Regions from separate parts of the Clostridium pasteurianum DSM 525 genome, predicted to be linked through region 2. Evidence: a T-box and tRNA genes for the amino acid it is inferred to sense, from the RefSeq annotation. Region 2 holds a T-box; the other holds one or more tRNA genes.
The links. A T-box is a leader RNA that pairs with one kind of tRNA and senses whether it is charged. The one in region 2 lies ahead of thrS (threonine--tRNA ligase), so its partner is inferred to be a tRNA-Thr.

Region 1 (11,739 bases), 1.9 Mb from region 2:
TAAAATAGCTGGCTGCGTATTTTCAGTTTTATCTAATTCTTCTTTACTACCTTGAAAACAAATCTCACTTATTTTAAAACCTAATGCCTCATCAGCCTTGTCAAATATATTTTTACTTTCTTGAAAATTATCATAAAGTTCTTTTCCCATACCTACATATTGTGCACCCTGACCAGAAAACAAAAATGCTACTTTTCCCATAATATTATTTCTCCATCCTTTAAAATGTTTATATTAATGATCTAAATTATAAAGTTTTAATCTTTTCAAGTGTTTTATCTGCTTCTAAAAACATCTCTTTTATTATATCTTTACAATCCTGCTTTTTGCAAACGAGCCCTGCTATCTGCCCAGCCATAATAGAACCCATATTTACATCGCCCTCCTTAACTGCCTTAGGCAAAGCACCTCTCCCTAATTCTTCATATTTTTCAATTTCTGCTCTTTCCTTTTCAAGAATTTGAAATTGTCTAGTAAGCTTATTACGCAGAACCCTTACAGGATGTCCAGTAGGTCTTCCTGTAACCACTGAATCGATATCCTTTGCTTTTATAACCTTTTCTTTATAATTTTCATGTACTGTACATTCATTAGCTACTAAAAATCTCGTTCCAACTTGAACGCCTACAGCACCAAGCATAAATGCAGCTGCAACACCTCTTCCATCACCAACACCACCAGCTGCAATTACTGGAATATTAACAGCATCCACTACCTGTGGTACCAATGTCATGGTAGTAAGTTCTCCAACATGTCCTCCAGATTCGCATCCTTCAGCTATAACAGCATCTACTCCGCTTCTTTCCATTCTCTTAGCAAGTGCAACAGAAGCTACCACAGGTATAACTTTTATTCCGTAAGACTTCCACATATCAATATACTTACCAGGATTTCCTGCTCCTGTAGTTACAACTTTAACACCTTCTTCACAAACCAACTTAGCAAGTGCTTCAGCATTTTCACTTAATAGCATTATATTAACTCCAAAAGGTTTATCTGTAAGTTTCTTAGTTTTTCTAATCTCATCTCTTATGTAATCTACAGGTGCGTTAGCTCCTGCAATAATACCCAAGCCTCCAGCATTTGACACTGCCGCTGCTAACGAACTATCTGCAATCCATGCCATAGCACCCTGAATAATAGGATACTCTATGTCTACCATTTCACAAAATACGGATTTAATCATGATATCCTCCTCATTATTAAATATCTTAAAAAATAATTTACAATAAAAAATTATTTTTATTTATAATACCAATTTTTATTTGTCTAATAACCTCTTTAAATATTTTATATAGGTTACACTAATAGTAGGTCAGATATAAAGATCAAAATTTAAATTGATTATTCTCAATAAATATGTAATCTCTGTACCTGACCTCAATAATTTTGTCTTTTTTAATTAATCATCCATTCTATAAGTGCTGATCCAAAAGTTAAACCTCCGCCGAAGCCTACCAAAATAATTTTATCACCCTTTTTTAGTAATCCATCTTTATTCATTTCATCAAGAGCAATTGGAATACTTGCGGCAGAAGTATTCCCATATTTATCTAGATTAATATAGAATTTATTACTATCTATATCTAATCGTTTAGCTGCTGAATCTATAATTCGCATATTAGCTTGATGAGGTACAATATATTTAATATCTTGGACCTTACAATCTTGATTTTTTAAAACTTCCTCTATACATTTAGGCACAATTTTAGTACCAAATCTAAATATGTCCTTACCACTCATGGTAACTAAACTATTTTGCTCATTTATTGTATTAATAAAAGGATTATTTACGGGGACTGCTGAACATCCCAAAAGCTTAGCTGCATTTCTTCCATCAGATCCTGTGTATATAGATAATATTCCATTATCTTCAGACTTTTGAAGTATAGCCGCTCCAGCACCATCACCAAATAAAACACATGTACTTCTATCGGACCAATCCACAATCTTCGAGAGTACTTCAGCTCCAATTACCAGCGCCGTCTTACATTGACCAGTTTTTATAAATTGAGTTCCTATATTCAATGCATAAACAAATCCCGTACAGGCAGCTGATATATCAAAACAAGTTGCATTTTCTGCTCCTATTTCCGCTTGAACTAAACATGCTGTTGATGGTATAAAGCTATCTGGTGAAGCAGTTCCCACAACTATTAAATCAATATCTAAAGGATCTATATCAGCATTTTTTATAGCCTGTAATGCTGCTTTTGTTGATAGAAAAGATGTATTTTCTCCCTCAGTTATTCTTCTTTCTTTTATTCCCGTTCTCGTAGAAATCCATTCATCATTTGTATCAACTATCTTTGAAAGATCTATATTTTTTATTATTCTATCAGGTGCATAACTTCCAGTTCCTATTATCTTAACATTATTCACATAACCACTCCTTGTTAGCCCTTACCTATATTTACATCTGTACTAAGCTGCAATTAAACTATTCTAAATATTTTTCTGCTTCAGTTACAAGTTCATCTAAAATTTCTTTAACTGTAACAATTTTATCTATTTTGTATGCATTGCTTCCTGTAAATAATAAACCATTATCAATATCACCCTTTACAGCATTTATAAGCGCCTTTGATATACAATAGGGGGTATTTTTAGGATTACAAGGTTTTAGACAATTGTAACACTTTGTTATTGGCTCATTTTGTTTTTTTATTTTTTCAATAAAGGAATTTCTAATAGCTCTTCCAGGCATTCCCACTGGACTAACTACAATTTCTATATCTTCCTTTTTACAATCTATAAAGGCCTGTTTATATTTTATATGTGCATCGCATTCCTCTGTAGCTATAAATCTAGTGGCAATTTGAACTCCGGCTGCACCTAACTTTATATATTTTGCAATATCTTTTCCTGAATAGATCCCCCCAGCACAAATAACTGGTATTTTCCTGCCATACTTTTTTTCAAAGGGCTTCACAGCTTCTATAACAGATATTACTATATTTTCTAAATTTTTCCTATTATCCCCAGTAAGTTCTTCCATAGAAAATCCAAGATGTCCTCCTGCATTTGGACCTTCAACAACCACTAAATCAGGTATTCTATCATGTTTTCTGTCCCACATTTTACAGATAACCTTTGCAGCCTTTGCCGATGAAACTACAGGTGCAATTTTAGTACTTGAACCTTCTACAAGACCAGGTAATGTTATTGGAAGACCCGCTCCAGATATTATTAAATCTATTTTTTCTTCTACTGCAACTTTAGCAAGTTCATCATAACAACTTATTGCAACCATGAGGTTTAATCCTATTATTCCTGTAGGGCTGATTTCTCTAGCTTTGTGTATTTCCTTCCTTAGAGCTCTAATATTGGCTTCAACTGTATTAGTTTCAAAATCTGGTTCTTTATAACCAATTTGAACTCCAGATATAATACCTACAGCACCGTAACTAGCAACAGTACCCGCCAAGCTAGAACCTGATATACCAACACCCATTCCACCTTGAACAACCGGTATGTCAGATTTTAAATCTCCTATTATTAAAGGAGGCAATTTCATACGTATCTCTTCCTTTTCTATATAGTTAAATATTAATATTATAAGTATACATTTTGATAATCAAAGTATATATAAAAAGTCCTATTTCGTCAAGAAAAAATGTTAAAATTTGTTTTTACAATTGTATGTTTTCCAGTTAAATCAAATATTATTTTTATTTATTTCTAAATATTCTTCATACAGGAAATTAATTAGTTTTTAATTACATTCTCATAAGTATTATATCATAATAAATATTTATCTATAGATATCCAAATTCATAATTAAATGTTGATACTCATAAATAGCCTAAGTAACTTAATATAAAAGATCTAAATTTATATTTCAAGTTGTATATCTAACGTTATTTAATCTATATCATCCATAAAAATTGGCAATACTATCTTTAATTCACAATCATCGATAATATTGCCATAAAATTTAATAATCTATGCATTTATGCTTATTAATTTACTATTATTTATAATAATTATTATAAAATTATCTTTTCATAAGTTTCTCAGCCGTTTTTATATTATCAGGTGCCAAATCATCTGGAACTTCTCCAGTTACATTTCCGAGAATAAATCTGGCACATTTTTTATAATTATTATTACAAAATTCTTCCTTATATTTTATAATATCTTTTTGAAAATTTTCATTTTTGTCATTGGTATTATTAATAAATGGACATAACTGCATATTAGGACAAGGCATAAAAAATTCCTCCAAGCAAACTTATTCATACAAATATATGAAATTAATCCTTGTGTTTATTCTATATTTGTAAAGTTATACTATGTGAACAAACATTAACGCAAATTACTACATATATTAAATTTTAATTATTATCTTTATTAAAATTTAATTATTACCTTCTTTTAAATATTTTATTAATTCTCTTCTAATCCAATCCAAAGTATAAGCTACGGCTCTATCTCTAATTTTTTGTCTATTACCAACTAAATTTAATTTCTTAGTTTTTACAATACCATTTATGTAAATTCCAACATAAACAAGTCCTACTGGTTTTTCATCAGTACCACCATCAGGCCCTGCTATGCCTGTGGTAGAAACCCCTATATTTGTACCTGATTCTTTAGCTATACCTTCTGCCATTTCTGCTGCACACTCACTGCTTACAGCACCAAATTTAATTAAAGTATCTTCTTTAACTTTTAACCTATTTATCTTAGCTTTATTGCTATAAGTTACTGCACCCTCTAAAAATGCCGAAGATATTCCAGGATAATTAATTAATTGTCCAGCTAAAAGACCTCCAGTACAAGATTCTGCTGTAGATATAGTAAGCTTATTTTCTATAAGCAATTTAGCAACTACACCTTCTATAGTTTGGTTTTCTACACCATAAACATTTATATCACCTAATTTGTTTCTTATTTGTCTTTCAACTGGTTCAATTATTCTATATGCTTCTTCTTCATTGTTAGTTTTAGCTGTAAGTCTTAATATAACCTCATTATCTTTGGCATAAGGTGCTACTGTTGGATTTGTCTGATTATCTATTATATGACCTATTAAATTATCAACACTGCTTTCTCCTATGCCAGTTATCCTTAATACCTTTGATACAAGAGTTCCCTCATGGAATTTTTTTAAATAGGGAATAACTGTTTCATTTAACATTGGTATCATTTCCTTTGGTGGTCCTGGGAGTAATATGGCTATTTTATTATTTTCCTCTATAATACATCCTGGCGCAGTTCCATTATTATTTTCTATAATAATACTTCCTTCTGGAAAATATGCTTGTTTTTTATTATTTTCACTGATTTCTCTATTTATCTTCTTAAAAAACGTAATTATTTCCTGCAATGACTTATTATCTAAAACTAGTTTTTTATTAAAATATTCTGCTGCTATTTCCTTTGTCAAATCATCTTTTGTAGGTCCAAGTCCTCCGGTTGTAATTACAATATCAGCTCTATTAAGTGCAAAATTATATGCATTTTTTAGTCTTTCTGGATTATCTCCAACTACAGTCTGATAATAAACATTAATACCAAAATTTGCTAATTCCCTAGAAATATATTGAGCATTAGTATTTAATATATCTCCAAGAAGTAATTCTGTTCCAACAGATAGAATTTCAGCTTTCATTTTTTTCACCCCATCATTTTAAATTTATATACTTTATATAAATATTTTCTATAATTATATCATAAATATATTTACATTATTCTACTCCTAATTAATTTTATAAATATATGGAATTAAAAATATATTAACTATCTAATCTTTGTAAATAAAATATATAAAAATATAAACTTAAAAGATTTGTATTTTAAAACATGAATAATTATTTATTATAGACACTATTATTATTTAGATATTTCAAAGGATCCACTGCTGTACCATTATATCGAACTTCAAAGTGTATATGCGGACCTGTGCTTCTGCCAGTACTTCCAGCCTTCCCTATTTCATTGCCAGTGCTTACTATATCTCCATTCTTCACTTCAATCTTACTGCAATGACCATAAACAGTTTCTAATCCTCCTAAATGTTTTAATATTATTACATTTCCATAACCCTCTTGTACTCCTGCAAATTCCACTTGGCCTTTCATAGCAGCCCCTATTTTAGTTCCTAAAGGTACAGCTATGTCTATGCCTTTATGAATACCTGCTTCAATAGTACCATCATTAAGTTTCACCTTTCTATACCCAAAAAAAGAACTTATTCTACCATTAGCTGGCAAGGCAAGAATTGCTAAGTTCTGATTAACAACTTCGGCTTCCTTATCCTTTATAGATACCTCTTTATTTTTGGTTTTACCCTGAGAATTGTTATCATTATTCTTAATACCAGAAGTCTCCTTTTCTTTTTCATTTATTTTACTTTCTTCATTTTTATTTACCTTTTTTATACTATTATTTTTTTCAGAAGACGAATATTCTACTTTTTTTTCTTTATCAATTGAAGCTTTTTCTGCATTTTCCAAAGCCATAGTCCTATAATAAGTAAATATACAAAAGCTAATAGTAGCTATCACTAATATTACTACTTTTATAATTCTATGCTTACTTGTTAATATCAAAATCATCTCTCCTCTCGCATTAACATATTATTGACACATATTAAAAAAATATAATATCCCAATATATTATTTATCTTTAACTGCAAAATAGCACATTGTATTGTAAATAGATAATATTAAAATAAATTTTTATGTTACCAGCTTTTCATTAATGGAAATATTTATAAATTTTTTTATTATTGATTTTAATTTTATATTATAATATTATTGATTTAACAGCATAATTTTTTAATATTAAAATACTAACAAAATACATATTTAATATTAAAATACTAACAAAATACATATTTAATATTAAAAACTCAATTTATAATCAACCTATATTAGTCAAGTAGGAATCGGTATTACTGGATTTGTTTATAAGCATTTTTTTAAGAAAAAATTAATCATCATCAATGATTTTATTAGATTAATGGACAAATTAAATATTATTCTTATTCAAGAAATCTACTATGTGCTTAAATAATAGATTTTCATGTTTAACCTTAATTTTAATTCAATATTTTGTTATAATAAATATAAATAATACTATATATTGTATAATTATTTTGAAAGGCGGTGATATTGTGAGTACTTTCATGTTTAAAAATAAAGCAAACAGCTATACTCCTATAAGTAATATATTTATAGATAAGTACATGCCTAAAGCAAGAGGTGAATATGTAAAAGTATACCTTTTAGGAATAAAGTATTGTATGTCTGGAGAACCAGGTATAAATTCTGCAATGTTTGCAGGTACTCTGAGTCTTCTTGAAACAGATGTAATGAATGCATGGAACTACTGGAATGATGAAGGGGTAGTAAAACTCATTCCTATAGATAATTTAGGAAATTTTAATATAGCCTTTTTAGATTTAGATGATCAAATTTCAGATAACAATGAAAATATAGACCTATTAAAAGAATTAAATAATACCTCTACTAAAGATATGCTTCAGGATATAGAAAATCTTGTTGCTAGACCACTTTCCAGTAAAGAAATGAAAATGTATATAAGCTGGATAAACGATTTTAATTTTCCACCAGAATTAATTCTCTTACTTATTGAATACTGTACCTCTAAAAATAAAACTGATTACAGATATATAGAAAGAATTGCTATATCCTGGCATGATGCTAAAATTAATACTATAGAAAATGCACAGATTTACATAAAAAAACATGAAGATAAATGGATAAAAATAAGGAAAATATTATCCTATCTTGGTATTAAAGACGCAGAAATTATGAAACCACAGCAACAGCTATTAGAAAAATGGATAAATTCTTATAAGTTTTCTCTAGAAGTTATCTATAGAGCCTGTGATATTACTTTTTCTCGAATAAATAAAGCTGATTTTAAGTATATAGATGCTATTCTAACTAATTGGTTCAAAGAAGGAATTAAAACTATCAAGGATATAGATACTAAAGACTTTAAAAAAGCTAAATTTAAAAAATCATCTTCAAATTTAAATACAGGTCCTAAAACTAATTTCAACAATTATGAGCAAAGGTCCTATGATTATGATGAACTTGAAAAGAAATTATTAGGATGGGATAAAAATGATTAAAGGTTATAAAGAAGAAGTAACTAAAATGTATTCTCATATACAAGAAATTGAAGATACTGCACTAAAAAAAAGAAGATTGGAAATTTCACAAAAGATTCCAGAAGTATTAGATATAGAACGTCAGATAGCTAACCTATGTATAAATTTATCTGTTATATCTTTTAAAGATGTAAAAAATAGAGAACAGAACCTAAAAAATTTAAAAGAAAAAATTACTGATCTTAGAATAAAAAAATCTGAACTTCTAACTGCCAATGGTTATCCTATAGATTATGTTTCTCGCCATTACCTATGTAATAAATGTAAGGATACCGGATACATAGGTTCTAAAAAATGTACTTGTTATAAACAAAAGCTTGTTAAATTATATTATAAGGATTCACATTTAAATTTAATATTAAAAAATAATAATTTTGAAAATTTTAATATTAACTGCTATTCATCTACTAGAACAGGTGAAGAACCAAGAAGTCCAAGAAAAAATATGGAAGAAAAAATAATTCCTTTTGTTATGGATTATATAAAAAATTTTTCATCCTCAAATACAAATTTACTTTTTTATGGTAATTCCGGTACCGGAAAAACTTTTTTATCAAATTGTATTGCAAAAGATTTATTGGACAGAGGATTTTTAGTAGTTTATAGAACTGCCGATGATATTATTCAGGAACTTAAAAAAATTAAATTTGAAAATAACTCTACTTTGGAAGACTTGCTTCTTAATTGTGATTTATTAATACTAGATGATTTAGGTACTGAGCAGATAACTGATTTTTCATCTACTGAATTATTTAATCTTTTAAATAAAAAATTATTATTGAATAAAAAAATGCTTATTTCTTCTAACTATTCTTTAGAAAGGCTTTCAAGGACTTATTCAGAAAGAATTACTTCAAGGTTATTTGGTAATTTTAATCTATTCAAATTTTATGGTGAAGATATAAGAGTTAAAATCAATTTTTTGAAACAAAAATAAATTTATTAATATGAAAATATTATACTTAATCCCATAATAATATTTATTAAATGTATTTAGTGGGAGTTTTTACTCCTACTAAATTATTATTTTATACTATTTATTTCATAAAAACTTTTCTAGTTCGATATTATTAAATTAATTTCAAAAAAACAAAAACTTTCTAGATATTAACCTAGAAAGTAGTGGTGCTGGCAATAGGAATTGAACCCATAACCTACTGATTACAAGTCAGTTGCTCTACCAATTGAGCTATGCCAGCTTAAAATATGGCGACCTGGAAGGGGATCGAACCCTCGACCTCTGGCGTGACAGGCCAGCACTCTAACCAGCTGAGCTACCAGGCCATATTTTGTGGTGGGCATTACAGGGCTCGAACCTGTGACCCTCTGCTTGTAAGGCAGATGCTCTCCCAGCTGAGCTAAACGCCCACAAAATGGTGACCCCTACGGGACTTGAACCCATGTTACCACCGTGAAAGGGTGGTGTCTTAACCGCTTGACCAAGGGGCCTTATTAATTTATAATGGTGCTGGCAATAGGAATTGAACCCATAACCTACTGATTACAAGTCAGTTGCTCTACCAATTGAGCTATGCCAGCTAAAATATGGCGACCTGGAAGGGGATCGAACCCTCGACCTCTGGCGTGACAGGCCAGCACTCTAACCAGCTGAGCTACCAGGCCATATTTTGTGGTGGGCATTACAGGGCTCGAACCTGTGACCCTCTGCTTGTAAGGCAGATGCTCTCCCAGCTGAGCTAAACGCCCACAAAATGGTGACCCCTACGGGACTTGAACCCATGTTACCACCGTGAAAGGGTGGTGTCTTAACCGCTTGACCAAGGGGCCTTATTAATTTTTTGATGCTGCTCTTGCGACCTAACAATAAATATGATACAAAAAAAAACACCTAATGTCAACATAAATTTTTATTTTTTTTATATTTTTTTTAACTACAAAAATTTAAATACACATTTTTCCATATATCACAAAATATTTTTGATGGACTCCATAATAATTAAAGCAGTATCTTCAATAGCCCTTTTTGTTACATCTATTACTCTACAATTTAATTTTCTCATAATATTATCTGCAAATTCTAATTCCTGAAGAACTCTTTCTGCATTTGCATATTGTATATTTTTATTAATAACACCAAACTTATTCAATCTATGCCTTCTTATATCTATAAGCTGAGTTGCTTCTATTGTAAGGCCTATTATCTTTTTTCTGCTTATTTCATACAGCTCCTTTGGAACATCTACTTCAGGCATTAAGGGTATATTCAATGCTTTAATACCTTTGTTGGCCAAATACATGCATAAGGCCGTTTTAGAAGTTCTAGATAATCCTATTAAAATTACATCTGCCTTCTTTATACCATTATTATCTTTACTATCATCACATTGAATTGCAAATTCTATAGCTTGGATTCTCTTATAATATCTAGAATTCATATCCCAGACAGCACCAGGTTTATATTCAGGAACTTTTTTTAACATTCTTGATATTATACTAATTGAAGGAGCTAACACATTATTTATTGGAATACCTAATTTCATACATCTTTCTATGAGAAATTCTCTAATTTCGACTAAAATTATTGTAGATATAACTATACTATTTTTTACATCTTCAATACCATTTACGAAATCGTCTACATCTTGTATCCTATTTATATAAGTTATTCTCTTAATTTCAATAGGTTCATTAAATTGACTTGAAACAGCTTTAGCTACCTGTTCTGCTGTTTCACCAATAGAGTCTGATACAGCATAAATAGTTAACATTATACATCCCCCTTTTTATAAACTCCTTAATCTAATATAAAAAAATAACTAATCAATATAAATAAAATATAAAAATCTATACAGTTTTATTAGCTGTTATATAATATAAAATAATATTATAATATGGAATTTTTATGCTGAAGTTCAACTAATGCACAACCCTCTATAGCAGTAACATTATTATATTTGCAATAATCTAGTATCTCTTTACTTTCTGCACCTGGTTGAATAAGTATCTTATCTATATTTAACTCACTTGCTTCTTCTAATATTTTAATACCCATCTTGGGATTTATACATAAATCTATAACATCTATTTTATATTTAACATCTTTTAGAGATGTAAATATTTCTTGCGATTTTATTTTAGGATTAACACCTGATACATTATATCCTTCATTTTTTAATCTATTTAATATTTTATAAGCATATTTAGAGCTATTCAATACATCTCCTATCACTACCCAATTTTTATAATTCATTAAATTACTAGCATTCATATCCTTAATTCTCCCTTTCTCATTACAATAATATCTAATTAATAAAGGTAAAATTATATTATTGCAATATAAAATACTTTCACAATGCTATTATAAACTAAATACATATAAATATCCTTAAAAATATTTAGCTTAAATTACAAGCTGCACTTTTTCCTGCAATATAGCCTGAACTCCAAGCCCATTGAAGGTTAAATCCTCCACAATCACCGTCTACATCTAATACTTCTCCACAAAAATATAAATTATCTATAATTTTTGATCTAAGAGTATCTATCCCTAAATATTTTGTGTCTACTCCTCCTGCCGTAACCTGTGCATTATTAAAGGAATTAGTACCACTAACTTTAAACTTCCAGCT
Region 2 (11,739 bases):
CTGTCTAACAGCCTCAAACATCATTATTCCCGCTGCTATACCTACATTTAATGACTCCGTATTACCAGGCATTGGTATTTTTACTCTCACATCAGAAATTCCATAAATCTCCTCACTGATTCCGCTGCCTTCATTTCCCACCGCAATAATGATCTTCCCAGTAAGATCTATATCATAAAAATTATTTTTTGTATCAAGAGAACTCACCACAATTTTAAAACCCTGCTCTTTAAATTCTTTTATATGTACTAAATCTTCATCTATTATTATAGGTATTTTAAATATAGAACCCATAGTAGATCTCAAAGTCTTACTATTATATATATCTACAGATCCTTTAGTTACTATAATGCCTTTTGCCCCCGCAGCATTTGCTGTTCTTATAATGGTTCCCATATTGCCTGGATCCTGTACCCTGTCTGCTAATATATAAAATCCCTCATCATAGTCAACATTGATTTCTCTATTACTTACCACTGCGGCAATTCCCTGTGGATTGTCTGTGCTGCATATACTCTTTAATATAGATTCTGAAACCTTAATAATTTTAGTACTTCCCTTAATTTTCTGGTTTAAACCAATCTTTTCAAATTTTTCTTCTATAGACTCACTGATTATAACATAGATTACATTAAAATTTGATTCCAATGCTTCTGAAACAAACCTAAATCCTTCTACTATAAATCTATTATAAATGTTTCTATACTTCTTTTCCTGAAGCTTTTTTATGTCCTTAATTATCGTATTATCCTTACTTTTTATAATTTCCAATATTATATCAATCCTTACTTTAAAGGGTAAACATACTTCACAGCATTAATACAAAACTAATAACACTCTTTTAATAAAAAAACAGCCTAATAGGCTGTTTTTTATATACAAATTTAAAATAACTCATCAATATACTATATTATTTTGTATTCTAATTAAATCATAAACCTTTGATTAATATATGTACACATACAATATATAATATATATGATTTGTTATTTATTTTTACAGACCTAAGCTAATTGTTTCTTAGCTGCTTCAACTAACTCTGAGAAAGCTTTAGGATCATTTATAGCTATTTCTGAAAGCATTTTTCTGTTAAGATCTATACCAGCTAATTTGATTCCATTAATGAATCTTGAATAAGAAAGACCATTTATTCTTGTAGCTGCATTTATTCTAGCTATCCAAAGCTTTCTAAAATCTCTTTTCTTTAATCTTCTTCCAACATATGCATTTCTTAATGCTCTGATAACACTTTCGTTAGCAGTTTTAAATAACTTGCTCTTTCCACCATAGTAACCTTTTGCAAGTTTTAATATTTTTTTATGATACTTACGAGCATTCATAGCTCTCTTTACTCTTGCCATTTAAAAAACCTCCTTAAAAACCAATCCCCTTATAGGTATGGTAACAATTTCTTCATTGTCTTTTCTTGTGTTACAGAAACATATCCAGTTTTTCTTAAGTTTCTCTTTGTCTTTGTACTCTTTTTAGTTAATATGTGACTTTTAAAAGCCTTTGCTCTCTTAAGTTTTCCAGTACCTGTAAGCTTAAATCTCTTAGCTGCTGCTCTCTTAGTTTTCATTTTTGGCATAATAATTTCCTCCCCTCGATTATGCTCTTTTAGGAGCTAAAACCATTGTCATATTTCTTCCTTCAAGCTTTGCTCTTTTTTCGATGACATAAATGTCATCTAGTTTAGAAACAAAGTTATCCAATATTTTATTGCCCTTGAAGGCATAATCCGCTTCTCTTCCTCTAAATCTAACAGTAACTTTTACCTTGTCTCCGTCAAGTAAAAATTTTCTAGCATTGTTAGCTTTAATTGATATATCATGTTCTTCAATAGTAGTACTCAATCTAATTTCTTTAATTACTACTACCTTTTGATTTTTTTTATTTTCTTTTTCTTTTTTATTTTGCTCATATATGAACTTACCAAAGTTCATAATTCTGCAAACTGGTGGGTCTGCACCTGGTGATATAAGAACTAAGTCTAAATCCTGTTCTTCAGCCATTTCTATAGCTTCTCTAGTGGAGATTATCCCAAGCTGTGAATTATCATTTCCTATAACCCTTACTTTTTTTTCTCTAATCTCTTCATTAATGAGAAATTTACTGTTCTTACTAATGATTTTCACCTCCGAACTTAATAAAAAAGAAACATGCATAATCAATTAAGCTTACTCATCAAACTCTTGCAATCCTTTAGGTCTAGATAAATTAATACCCTGTCATATACTGTTGTCACTCATATATTATGAGGCAAGGACCTTAGTAAATAATCACTAGGATAGGTATTTATACAAAATAAAAAGGACGACAAATGCCGTCCTCAATAATAATCAAAGATTAAAATAAACCTAACTAGCAATGCTGTAAGGTGAGAAACGGCATGTTTCTTCTTGACATATAACATTATACTACCTATCTCATAGATTGTCAATATATTTATAAATTATTTACTTTTTCATCTATTTCAGCTTTTAATTTTAATATAAGATCTTCTATATTTAAACTTCCTAAATCTCCTTCTTTTCTGCTTCGTACGGAAACATTTCCACCTTTCATCTCATTGTCTCCTATTATCAGCATATATGGTATTTTTTGAAGCTGCGCCTCTCTGATTTTGTATCCAATCTTTTCATTTCTTATATCACTTTCTACTCTGAATCCTTCCTTCTTTAGTATTGCAACTATTTCATTTAAGTACTCAACTTGATTTTCTGTTATATTCATAACTTTAAGCTGAACTGGTGCAAGCCAAGTAGGGAAGGCTCCTGCATAATGTTCTATTAGTATTCCTATAAATCTTTCTATACTTCCAAATACAACTCTATGAACCATTACCGGTCTATGCTTTTCACCATCTGCAGCAATATAAGTTAAATCAAATCTTTCAGGCATCTGGAAGTCCAATTGAATTGTACCGCATTGCCATGTTCTTCCTATACAATCTTTGAGATGGAAATCTATTTTAGGGCCATAGAAAGCTCCATCCCCTTCATTTACTTCATATTTAAGACCTACTGCATTTAATGCCTCTATCAATCCCTTAGTAGCTATTTCCCAATCTTCATCACTTCCCATAGAATCTTCTGGTCTTGTGGAAAGTTCCACAAAATATTCAAATCCAAACACTTTATAAAAGGAATCGATGAGCTTTATTACTCCTAAAATTTCCTCTGTAATCTGATCTCTTGTCATAAATATATGAGCATCATCCTGAGTAAAGCATCTTACCCTCATAAGACCTTGAAGTGCTCCTGATTTTTCGTGTCTGTGCACAAGTCCAAGTTCTCCAAGTCTTATTGGAAGTTCTCTATAGGAATGTATTGAATTCTTGTAAACCAATATAGATCCAGGACAATTCATAGGTTTTATAGCATAATCATTGTCATCTATTTTTGTAAAATACATATTTTCTTTATAATGATCCCAGTGTCCTGATTGATGCCACAACTCTTCATTTAATATAATAGGAGTTCTTATTTCATCATAACCTGCCTTTGTATGCACTTCTCTCCAATAATTCTCTAAAAGATTTCTAACAACCATTCCCTTTGGATGGAAAAATGGAAAACCAGGTCCTTCTTCATGAATACTGAATAAATCAAGTTCTTTTCCAAGTTTTCTATGATCTCTCTTTTTAGCTTCTTCAAGCATATTTAGATACTCATCTAATTCAGCTTTTTTTACAAAGGCTGTACCATATATTCTTTGAAGCATTTTATTTTTTTCATTACCTCTCCAGTAAGCTCCGGCCACTGAAAGGAGCTTGAAAGCTTTAACTTTTCCAGTAGAAGGTACATGGGGTCCTGCACAGAGATCCGTAAAATCTCCCTGCTTATAAAATGAAATTATTTCTCCTTCAGGTAGATCTTCTATAAGTTCTACCTTATAGTCCTCTCCCCTTTGTTTCATAAAATCAATAGCTTCATTTCTTGGAAGTTCAAATCTTTCAAGGGGTAAATTTTCCTTTACTATCTTAGACATTTCCTTTTCTATAGCAGTTAAAGTATCTACTGTTATTGGAAAATCCGCATCAAAATCATAATAAAATCCATTGTCTATAGCTGGACCAATAGCCAATTTTACCTTTGGATATAGTCTCTTTACTGCCTGAGCTAATATATGTGAAGCAGTATGTCTTAATATCCATTTTCCGTCTGCATCTTCAAAAGTCAATATTTCAAGAGTACAATCCTCTTCTATTTTTGCCATTAATTCTGTTCTTTTACCATTAACCCTAGCCCCTAAACTCTTTTTATAGAGACCAATACTTATATTTTTAGCAATTTCTTCAATAGATGTTCCCTGTTCCACATCTAAAACTTTACCATCTTTTAATGTAACTTTAACCATAAATTTTACCTCCTGATAACAAAAAATAAAACTCATCTCAATAATGAGACGAGTTTGTTTCGCGGTTCCACTCAAATTAATACTGCATCAAAATCAGTATTCACTTATTATCTTAACGTCGATAAACGAAATAGCCTACTCAATTCAGCCTTTAACTCAAAGGTGGTTTTCAATAAATCTTATTCAAGAAATCTCTCAGCAAATGATTTCTCTCTCTTAGAACAGTATATATTTACTCTTCCTTTTCATAGCTTTTATCAATTATAATCTCTATAAGACATATTTTATGCTACAAGTTCGTATATGTCAATAACTAAATACTTAACTCAAACTTTTATAAGATCTTTATTTATTTTTTCTAGCTTATCCTTTAAACTTTCTCTTTCTTCATTATCATCATAGAATTTAACCTTATCTTCGAACACATTACTTATGGTATCTATTAATTCTCTTTTTTTAAATTCCTCTACATTATGAATAACTATACTTCTTGGTGATAATGTTATAAGACCGCTAATAATTATATCCTCCTGATTTTCCTTACTATCATACTTTGTGTTTTTTAAATTCTTTACTAAATCTCTGCCTATATCTTTTCCATCCTTATCCTTAATAATATATCTTTCATTGGCATCGGGATATATATTCACCTCATCTATTTTACTCTCTTGTATGTCTACAAAATATTTTAAGAGGTTGATAAATTCATTATACTCTTTATCTATCATATATTTTTCTACTGATTTATCTACTATAGCCTGGAAATCACTTTCCATCTCTTTAATTCTAAATCTAATAAATCCCTCTATATTTATCAACTCATTTTCACTTACACAGGAAAATATTTTCTTTGTAATTGAATTTTTCCTATTTATATAATATACCTCATTTTCATCTTTTATTTTTCCATTGCATAGAAAGGAATCCTTACAAATGCTCTTTAGATCTTTTATTTCTTCGGCTTTAAGGAAAAAGTAATTTTCATTTAGAAATTCTATCAATTTTTTATTATAAAATTCTTTAGTCATAATTTCATATAAAACCATACTTAAATACAGATTAAAATTGTATTCCACTCGGGAATTAAAAAATTCATCGCTGCAAAACATTTTAACGAAGTGAGTTCTATTTTCTATACTTTCTGAGATGCCTACTTTTATTCCTTTTAACTCTAAATTGTGCTTTATATACTCTAATCCATCTATTATATCTTCTTTTTCTCCGTTATATACAATGCTTTTTAGAAGCATATTCTCACTCCTTTCTTACAAGTAGTATGTGTTTAATCTAAATGTATATGCATTTTATTTTAAGTAAAAATAAAAAAATTATGCTAAAATAAAATAAATAATTTTAAATTTTTGAGGTATATAAAATTGAAAAATGTATTAATAGATTTCAGAACCAGCGAAACTGAAAAAGAAAACCTGTATAAAAATGGATTTAATTCTATAATAGTTCCACCTAGTGGCCACTTGTACAATGCTGTATGCGGACACCCTGACATGCTTCTTCACATTATAGATAAAAAGAATATAATAGTTCACAAGGATATGGATACATCCTTCATAAATATAATAGACAATTTAGATTATAATGTTACTAAAACTTATAAAAACCTTAAAGATAAATATCCTGAAGATATATGTTTAAATGCCTTGAACACAAAGCATATTTTTTTACACAATTTAAAATATACAGATAAAAATTTACTATCTAAAATAAAAGGCAAAAAATTATGTGATGTAAAACAGGGTTATAGCAAATGTTCTACCGCTCTTATAAGTGATTCTGCTGCTATTACAAGTGATATAAAAATACATAATGTTCTTAAAACTAATGGTATGAAGGTTCTGCTCCTTCCACCTGGTGACATTGAATTACCAGGACTAAATTATGGTTTTATAGGTGGTACCTGTGGCATTTTAGAAGAAGGAAATATTGCTTTTTTCGGTGATTTAAATAATTATTTGTATAAAAATACTGTATTAAAATTTTTGATACAGGAAGACATAAGACCTATATTTTTGTCTAAAGGGAAACTTATAGATAGAGGTACACTTTTCACCCTATAAAATAAAAAAGTAAAGGAATATTTTTATCCCTTTACTTTTTCAGCTCCGTTGCTTTTCCTACATTTCCATTTAACTTACTCCATACATAATTATGTATTTCAACACTACTAGAATAGTTTTTATTTTTCCACTCCATAAGCCACTTTATTAAAGCATCTTTATCAGCATAGTTTGAATAACTTAATTCAACTATTAACTTATTACAAACTTCAGGAGTAATTTTAATTTGCCCCCATACCTTATTGTCCTCAGCTACAATTTTTGTATTTGCCATTTTGTGTATTTCATCATAAATTTCATTTTCACTTCTAACTTTTACTGCTGCCTTTGTCTTATCTTTTAGAATTACTGTGCCCTCTTTATTTATACTTATATTCTTATTAAAATTATTTTCGGACATTTTCCCCGCTGCATGAGCAGTATAAAAATAATAGCCTGTCCCAGCACCCAAAATAATAAATATAACTATTAAATAAAACCACCATTTTTTATAAAATTTCTTCTTATAGTCGTTTTCCATAATATTCCTCCATTTATTCTATACAAATTATTGTAACAAAACTTTAATAAATTTACAATAGTTGGTTATGATATGCTGAACTTTGCAGTTTAAACCTTAATTTGTAATCGAGTAGGAGCTGAATAATTATTTTATTCAGCGACCTCTCACACCACTGTGCGTACCGTTCGGTACACATCGGTTCAATAAGAATTACTTAATTATAGATAACTTTCGGTTAATGTTATAAAACCTTGCTTCTTAAGATATTTATTAGATAGTGTTCTTGATAGAAGATCTAATTGCAAGACAAAGAAAATAAAGGAAGTAATAACTATGCCAAAGCTCACATTTCCGTATGTAGACTATGAATCACAGTTTCTTATTGCAATGACACCAGAACACCACAGCAGACACTTAGGACAGGCTTATAGATATTCGCAGATTCTACCTGTAATAAATAATGGGACTTCTTATTACTTTGAGATTAGAACACCTTCCGACATACATGAGGTTGCTATGAAAGTGGTGGATATAGTTTCAGACAGAGTTTTACAAGTAGAGTTTTACGAAGCTCCTACAATTACTACAGTAGGCACTATCGCAGTTAACCTAATCCAGAGGAATAGAAATTCAACTAATGTAGCACACACTCAAATATTCAATAATCCTTCTGGTATATCTGGCGGTACTTTATTTAGGACTTTACTGTATGGAACTGGTACTAATGATAGCCCTATATCTGGTGGTGGTTCTGATGATACTGGTTGGAGCTTGAAGCCTCTAGTACAAAGTACATTATAAAGATTACTAACATTGGAGGTTCAGCTACACAGTATGTAGGTATTCATGGATTGCTGTTTGAAGTGGATAGAGATTAGGGTAAATAAATAGGACAGCTCTCTCAATGTTTCCTTGTAGATTTTAAGAGATTTCTAATTGGATTCTCTAGGTATTATGTATTCCAGTGCTGGGGAGAATATTGCTTATAGTCAGAAAACACCAGTGGAAGGTTAGTGTTTGAATGAACTCTTCTAGACATAGAGCCAACATATTAAACTCTTCCTATACACAGATGAGAGTAGTATTAGCTAATTAACAGTGATGGGTAATTGCTACTGGATACTGGACACAAATGTCCCTAAAACATAGATAAGAAAATAAGGTGTATAATCAATTATTAAACACCTTATTTTCTTATTTATGCTTGGTGTTGCTGACCAAAAACTAAAAATACAGCCCAATGAAATGTTTGCGGACCTACTACGCCATCAACAGATAATATACCACTATTTGCCTGTTGAAAACTATATATTGCATTATATGTAGCTGATCCAAATATTCCATCTGAAACAAATATGCAATATACTCTAAAAATATTCCCTTTTCAACGATACGGTCTTGATAATCCATTACTTCATCTACAAGCCAATTCTTAAAGTATCTCATAAATGTAAAATGGTCTGTAATAGTCTTTTCAGCTAATCCTTCAAGTTTCTTTACAGTCATAAATTGCTCATGTAATCTAAAAAAATCGGTAATATTAAATTGTTGTAATGGTTCTTTTTCCGTTGTGTAACTTTCTGCGAAATTCTCTTTGCAACCCATTGTAATACGCTTTCTTTTTACTTTGCAACCCACTGTTAAGCCCTCCTAAATATTTCGACTACACATAGGTCTATACGGAAAATAAAATACAAAAGTCTGTAAATATAAGAAATGAAAATAATCTAACAAAAAAAAGAAAAAGTATCCCAACCACTGAAAAATCAGCAATTAGACTACTTTCTTATTAATTTGGAGGCGCCACCCAGATTTGAACTGGGGATAAAGGTTTTGCAGACCTCTGCCTTACCACTTGGCTATAGCGCCCTATGGAGCGGAAGACGAGATTCGAACTCGCGACGTTCACCTTGGCAAGGTGACGCTCTACCACTGAGCCACTCCCGCAACTTTGGTGGCCAATTCTGGAATCGAACCAGAGACACGAGGATTTTCAGTCCTCTGCTCTACCGACTGAGCTAATTGGCCGAATAACAAAATTTGCATTAATAAATATTGGCGACCTGGAAGGGGATCAAACCCTCGACCTCTGGCGTGACAGGCCAGCACTCTAACCAGCTGAGCTACCAGGCCAATGTTATGGTGGGCACTACAGGGCTCGAACCTGTGACCCTCTGCTTGTAAGGCAGATGCTCTCCCAGCTGAGCTAAGCGCCCGTAACATTAAGACAGGTATTATTTTATTATATAAAGCAATATTTGTCAACATATTTTTTATAATTTATAGATTTCATTCACAACAGGAGAAAAAGACGAAACTTTTCTCAGTTGAATGTGTGATTCTTGCTTCGTCTTTTCCCTCTATTACAAACTATCAATTATCTTCCCTATATCTTTATGGGTAAAATTATAAGCTTTATTGCAGAAATTACATTTTAATTCTTCCGTTTTATTATCCTTATATATTTCTTGTAATTCTTTTTTCCCTATACTTATAAGGGCTTTTTCCACTCTTTCTCTGCTGCAGTCACATTTATATTCTGGTTTCATCTCACCTACAATTTTTAAATCCATATCCTCAAATATATAATTGAGAATTCCTTCTGCATCCATACCATCACTTATGAGTTTAGTTATAGATGGTATCTCTTCTAACCTGTAAGTTAGTAAATCTGCTGTAAGTTCATTATATCCAGGCATCATCTGAATTATAAAACCACCAGCTGCTTTAATACTAAGATCTTTATCCACTAGAACTCCCAGTCCTACTGCTGAAGGCACTTGTTCAGAAGTAGTAAAATAATAGGCTAAGTCATCTCCTATTTCTCCCGTATATATGGGCACATTGCCTACATAAGGTTCTCTTAGTCCTAAATCTCGTATAATTGTAAGATTACCATTCTTACCAACTATACCTGAAACATCTAGTTTACCCTTTGAATTTGGGGGAAGTTCTGCTTTAGGGTTTCCTATATATCCCTTTACACTGGCATCACTATGAGCAGTAACTACTACACTTTTTGCAATTCCACCGCCATCTATTTTCAGCGTAAGAGAGTCACTTTCATTTTTCATCATAGCCCCCATAAGACTTCCTGCTGTAAGCATTCTTCCAAGAGCTGCTGCTGCTGTAGGTGCACACTTATGAAATCTTACGCCCGTATTTACAAGTTCCGTTGTAATTGCTGCTATTATTCTAATTTCTCCATTCTTAGCCGTTGCAATTAGTAATTTATCTTCCATCAAACATCCTCCAATATTTATAAATTTTAAATATATTTACAAAATTTTTTGTATTGAAAATCTAAAGTAAAATTTTATATTATGAATAACTTTTGTATTGCTATATAAGACATACCAAAAATCAATTGAAGCAAGTTCTTAATTCAGGTGGGGATTCTCTTACCCCATCTGAATTTTAGAACTGCGAATGCATGGCTTACTTGGCGTTGAACTCCCACTTGAAGAAGGGGGAGACTTACGCCAAGTTAGTCAGGTTAAAATATTATCCTAATATATAAACTATTCTTTCAGTTTGGCTATTTATATCCTCTTCACTGTAATTATTTAATTTTTTTATTAGTTTAAGACCACATTCTTTAAATAGTTTTTCTATTTCCTGCTGCTTATAAGCCCGTTCACTATGTTCTTCATCAAATCTCTTATATATATCATTTTCTTTTTCTTTCACAAAAAAAGTAAGATACATGTCCACAATGTCATTATCAAATTGATTTTCCCATATGTAAACTACTTCTCTATCATCATAGGTAAATACATTATTACCTATAATTGTACTAAGTTTATAATAAGAATTTATATCGAAAATAAAAATTCCATTTTCATTTAAATGTTCTTTTATTCCAGAAAAATATTTTTTTAAACTAGAATATTCTAAAATATAATTAGTTGAATCCAAACAACAAGTTATCAGATCAAATTTTCTATTTAGACACAAATTAGAAATATCCTGTTTGATAAGTTTTGCCTTTATATTTTCATGTCTGAGCTTTTTGTCAGCTTCCCATAACATATCTTCAGACAAATCTACGCCCCAAACCTGTTTAAAATCTTTACCTATAATTTCTATAAGATTTCCCGTACCACAAGCTAAATCTAAATATTTTTCAAATTTTATATTGTACTCTCTGCATATATTTAAAATAGTATTTGCCCATTTTTTATAATTTACATCTCCATTAATAAGTTCATCATAAATATGTGCAAAATTTTTATAACAATTCATCTATAACTCCCTTTAATTCCTATATAAATCAAGAAACTCAGAAAATTTAGTCTGAGTATCTGTTATTTTGTAATAAATTAATATTATATATTTTTAACATATAAGTCAACAATGATGATAAATTTACTCTTTCTTTTCCCTTTTAATTTCCAAAACACTTTGTTCGTTATAGGAATTATTTTGTATATCAACATTTTTAGGAAGATGTAGTTCTTTTTTTCTCTTAGTCATAATTCCCCCTATCCTTCCCGTCTCTTCTGCAGTTAATCCACTCCAACCCAATTTATCAATTTTTTCACTGAGTCCCAATTCTTCTGCTATTTCATATTTTATTTTCTCTCTTAATTTTTCCATCTCAGTTAATTCTCTATTTGATTTAAGTTTTGCTTTTATTACTTTTTTTAATGGTGTTTTCCCCATAAATCATCTCTCCCACAAAATAATTAATAATTATTATTTAGTGTTATCATAAAAAGAGATATCTATACATTTTTGCAATTAATTTATTAAATTTAAGGACTCTAGTAAATTTTTCAACTCAAAACATTTGTCAATTGC

Region 1: it has a tRNA-Thr gene. The T-box ahead of thrS (threonine--tRNA ligase) is inferred to sense a tRNA for this amino acid. The anticodon was not compared.

What each region holds. Positions count from the first base shown of each region.
Region 1 is NZ_CP009268.1:4,226,970-4,238,708, forward strand. It holds gene fabD (ACP S-malonyltransferase) at 1-201, opposite strand, end outside; gene fabK (enoyl-[acyl-carrier-protein] reductase FabK) at 248-1,186, opposite strand; gene CLPA_RS19285 (beta-ketoacyl-ACP synthase III) at 1,399-2,382, opposite strand; gene CLPA_RS19290 (NAD(P)H-dependent flavin oxidoreductase) at 2,441-3,517, opposite strand; gene CLPA_RS19295 (hypothetical protein) at 3,998-4,213, opposite strand; gene CLPA_RS19300 (competence/damage-inducible protein A) at 4,361-5,617, opposite strand; gene CLPA_RS19305 (M23 family metallopeptidase) at 5,817-6,557, opposite strand; gene CLPA_RS19310 (DnaD domain-containing protein) at 7,124-8,110, shown strand; gene CLPA_RS19315 (ATP-binding protein) at 8,103-9,086, shown strand; tRNA gene CLPA_RS19320 (tRNA-Thr) at 9,273-9,348, opposite strand; tRNA gene CLPA_RS19325 (tRNA-Asp) at 9,357-9,433, opposite strand; tRNA gene CLPA_RS19330 (tRNA-Val) at 9,442-9,517, opposite strand; tRNA gene CLPA_RS19335 (tRNA-Glu) at 9,524-9,598, opposite strand; tRNA gene CLPA_RS19340 (tRNA-Thr) at 9,613-9,688, opposite strand; tRNA gene CLPA_RS19345 (tRNA-Asp) at 9,696-9,772, opposite strand; tRNA gene CLPA_RS19350 (tRNA-Val) at 9,781-9,856, opposite strand; tRNA gene CLPA_RS19355 (tRNA-Glu) at 9,863-9,937, opposite strand; gene CLPA_RS19360 (pyruvate, water dikinase regulatory protein) at 10,075-10,878, opposite strand; gene CLPA_RS19365 (CoA-binding protein) at 10,995-11,378, opposite strand; gene CLPA_RS19370 (BaiN/RdsA family NAD(P)/FAD-dependent oxidoreductase) at 11,506-11,739, opposite strand, start outside.
Region 2 is NZ_CP009268.1:1,781,486-1,793,224, reverse strand. It holds gene CLPA_RS08135 (TrmH family RNA methyltransferase) at 1-771, opposite strand, end outside; gene rplT (50S ribosomal protein L20) at 1,005-1,361, opposite strand; gene rpmI (50S ribosomal protein L35) at 1,391-1,588, opposite strand; gene infC (translation initiation factor IF-3) at 1,608-2,135, opposite strand; ribosomal protein L20 leader region at 2,300-2,407, opposite strand; gene thrS (threonine--tRNA ligase) at 2,446-4,359, opposite strand; T-box leader at 4,401-4,617, opposite strand; gene ytxC (putative sporulation protein YtxC) at 4,686-5,609, opposite strand; gene CLPA_RS08105 (DUF6873 family GME fold protein) at 5,736-6,434, shown strand; gene CLPA_RS08100 (DUF6241 domain-containing protein) at 6,466-6,954, opposite strand; gene CLPA_RS08095 (hypothetical protein) at 7,270-7,737, shown strand; gene CLPA_RS22110 (hypothetical protein) at 8,135-8,248, opposite strand; gene CLPA_RS21665 (hypothetical protein) at 8,197-8,574, opposite strand; tRNA gene CLPA_RS08085 (tRNA-Cys) at 8,732-8,805, opposite strand; tRNA gene CLPA_RS08080 (tRNA-Gly) at 8,809-8,883, opposite strand; tRNA gene CLPA_RS08075 (tRNA-Phe) at 8,889-8,964, opposite strand; tRNA gene CLPA_RS08070 (tRNA-Asp) at 8,993-9,069, opposite strand; tRNA gene CLPA_RS08065 (tRNA-Val) at 9,077-9,152, opposite strand; gene hslO (Hsp33 family molecular chaperone HslO) at 9,300-10,178, opposite strand; gene CLPA_RS08055 (class I SAM-dependent DNA methyltransferase) at 10,441-11,181, opposite strand; gene CLPA_RS08050 (alpha/beta-type small acid-soluble spore protein) at 11,305-11,601, opposite strand.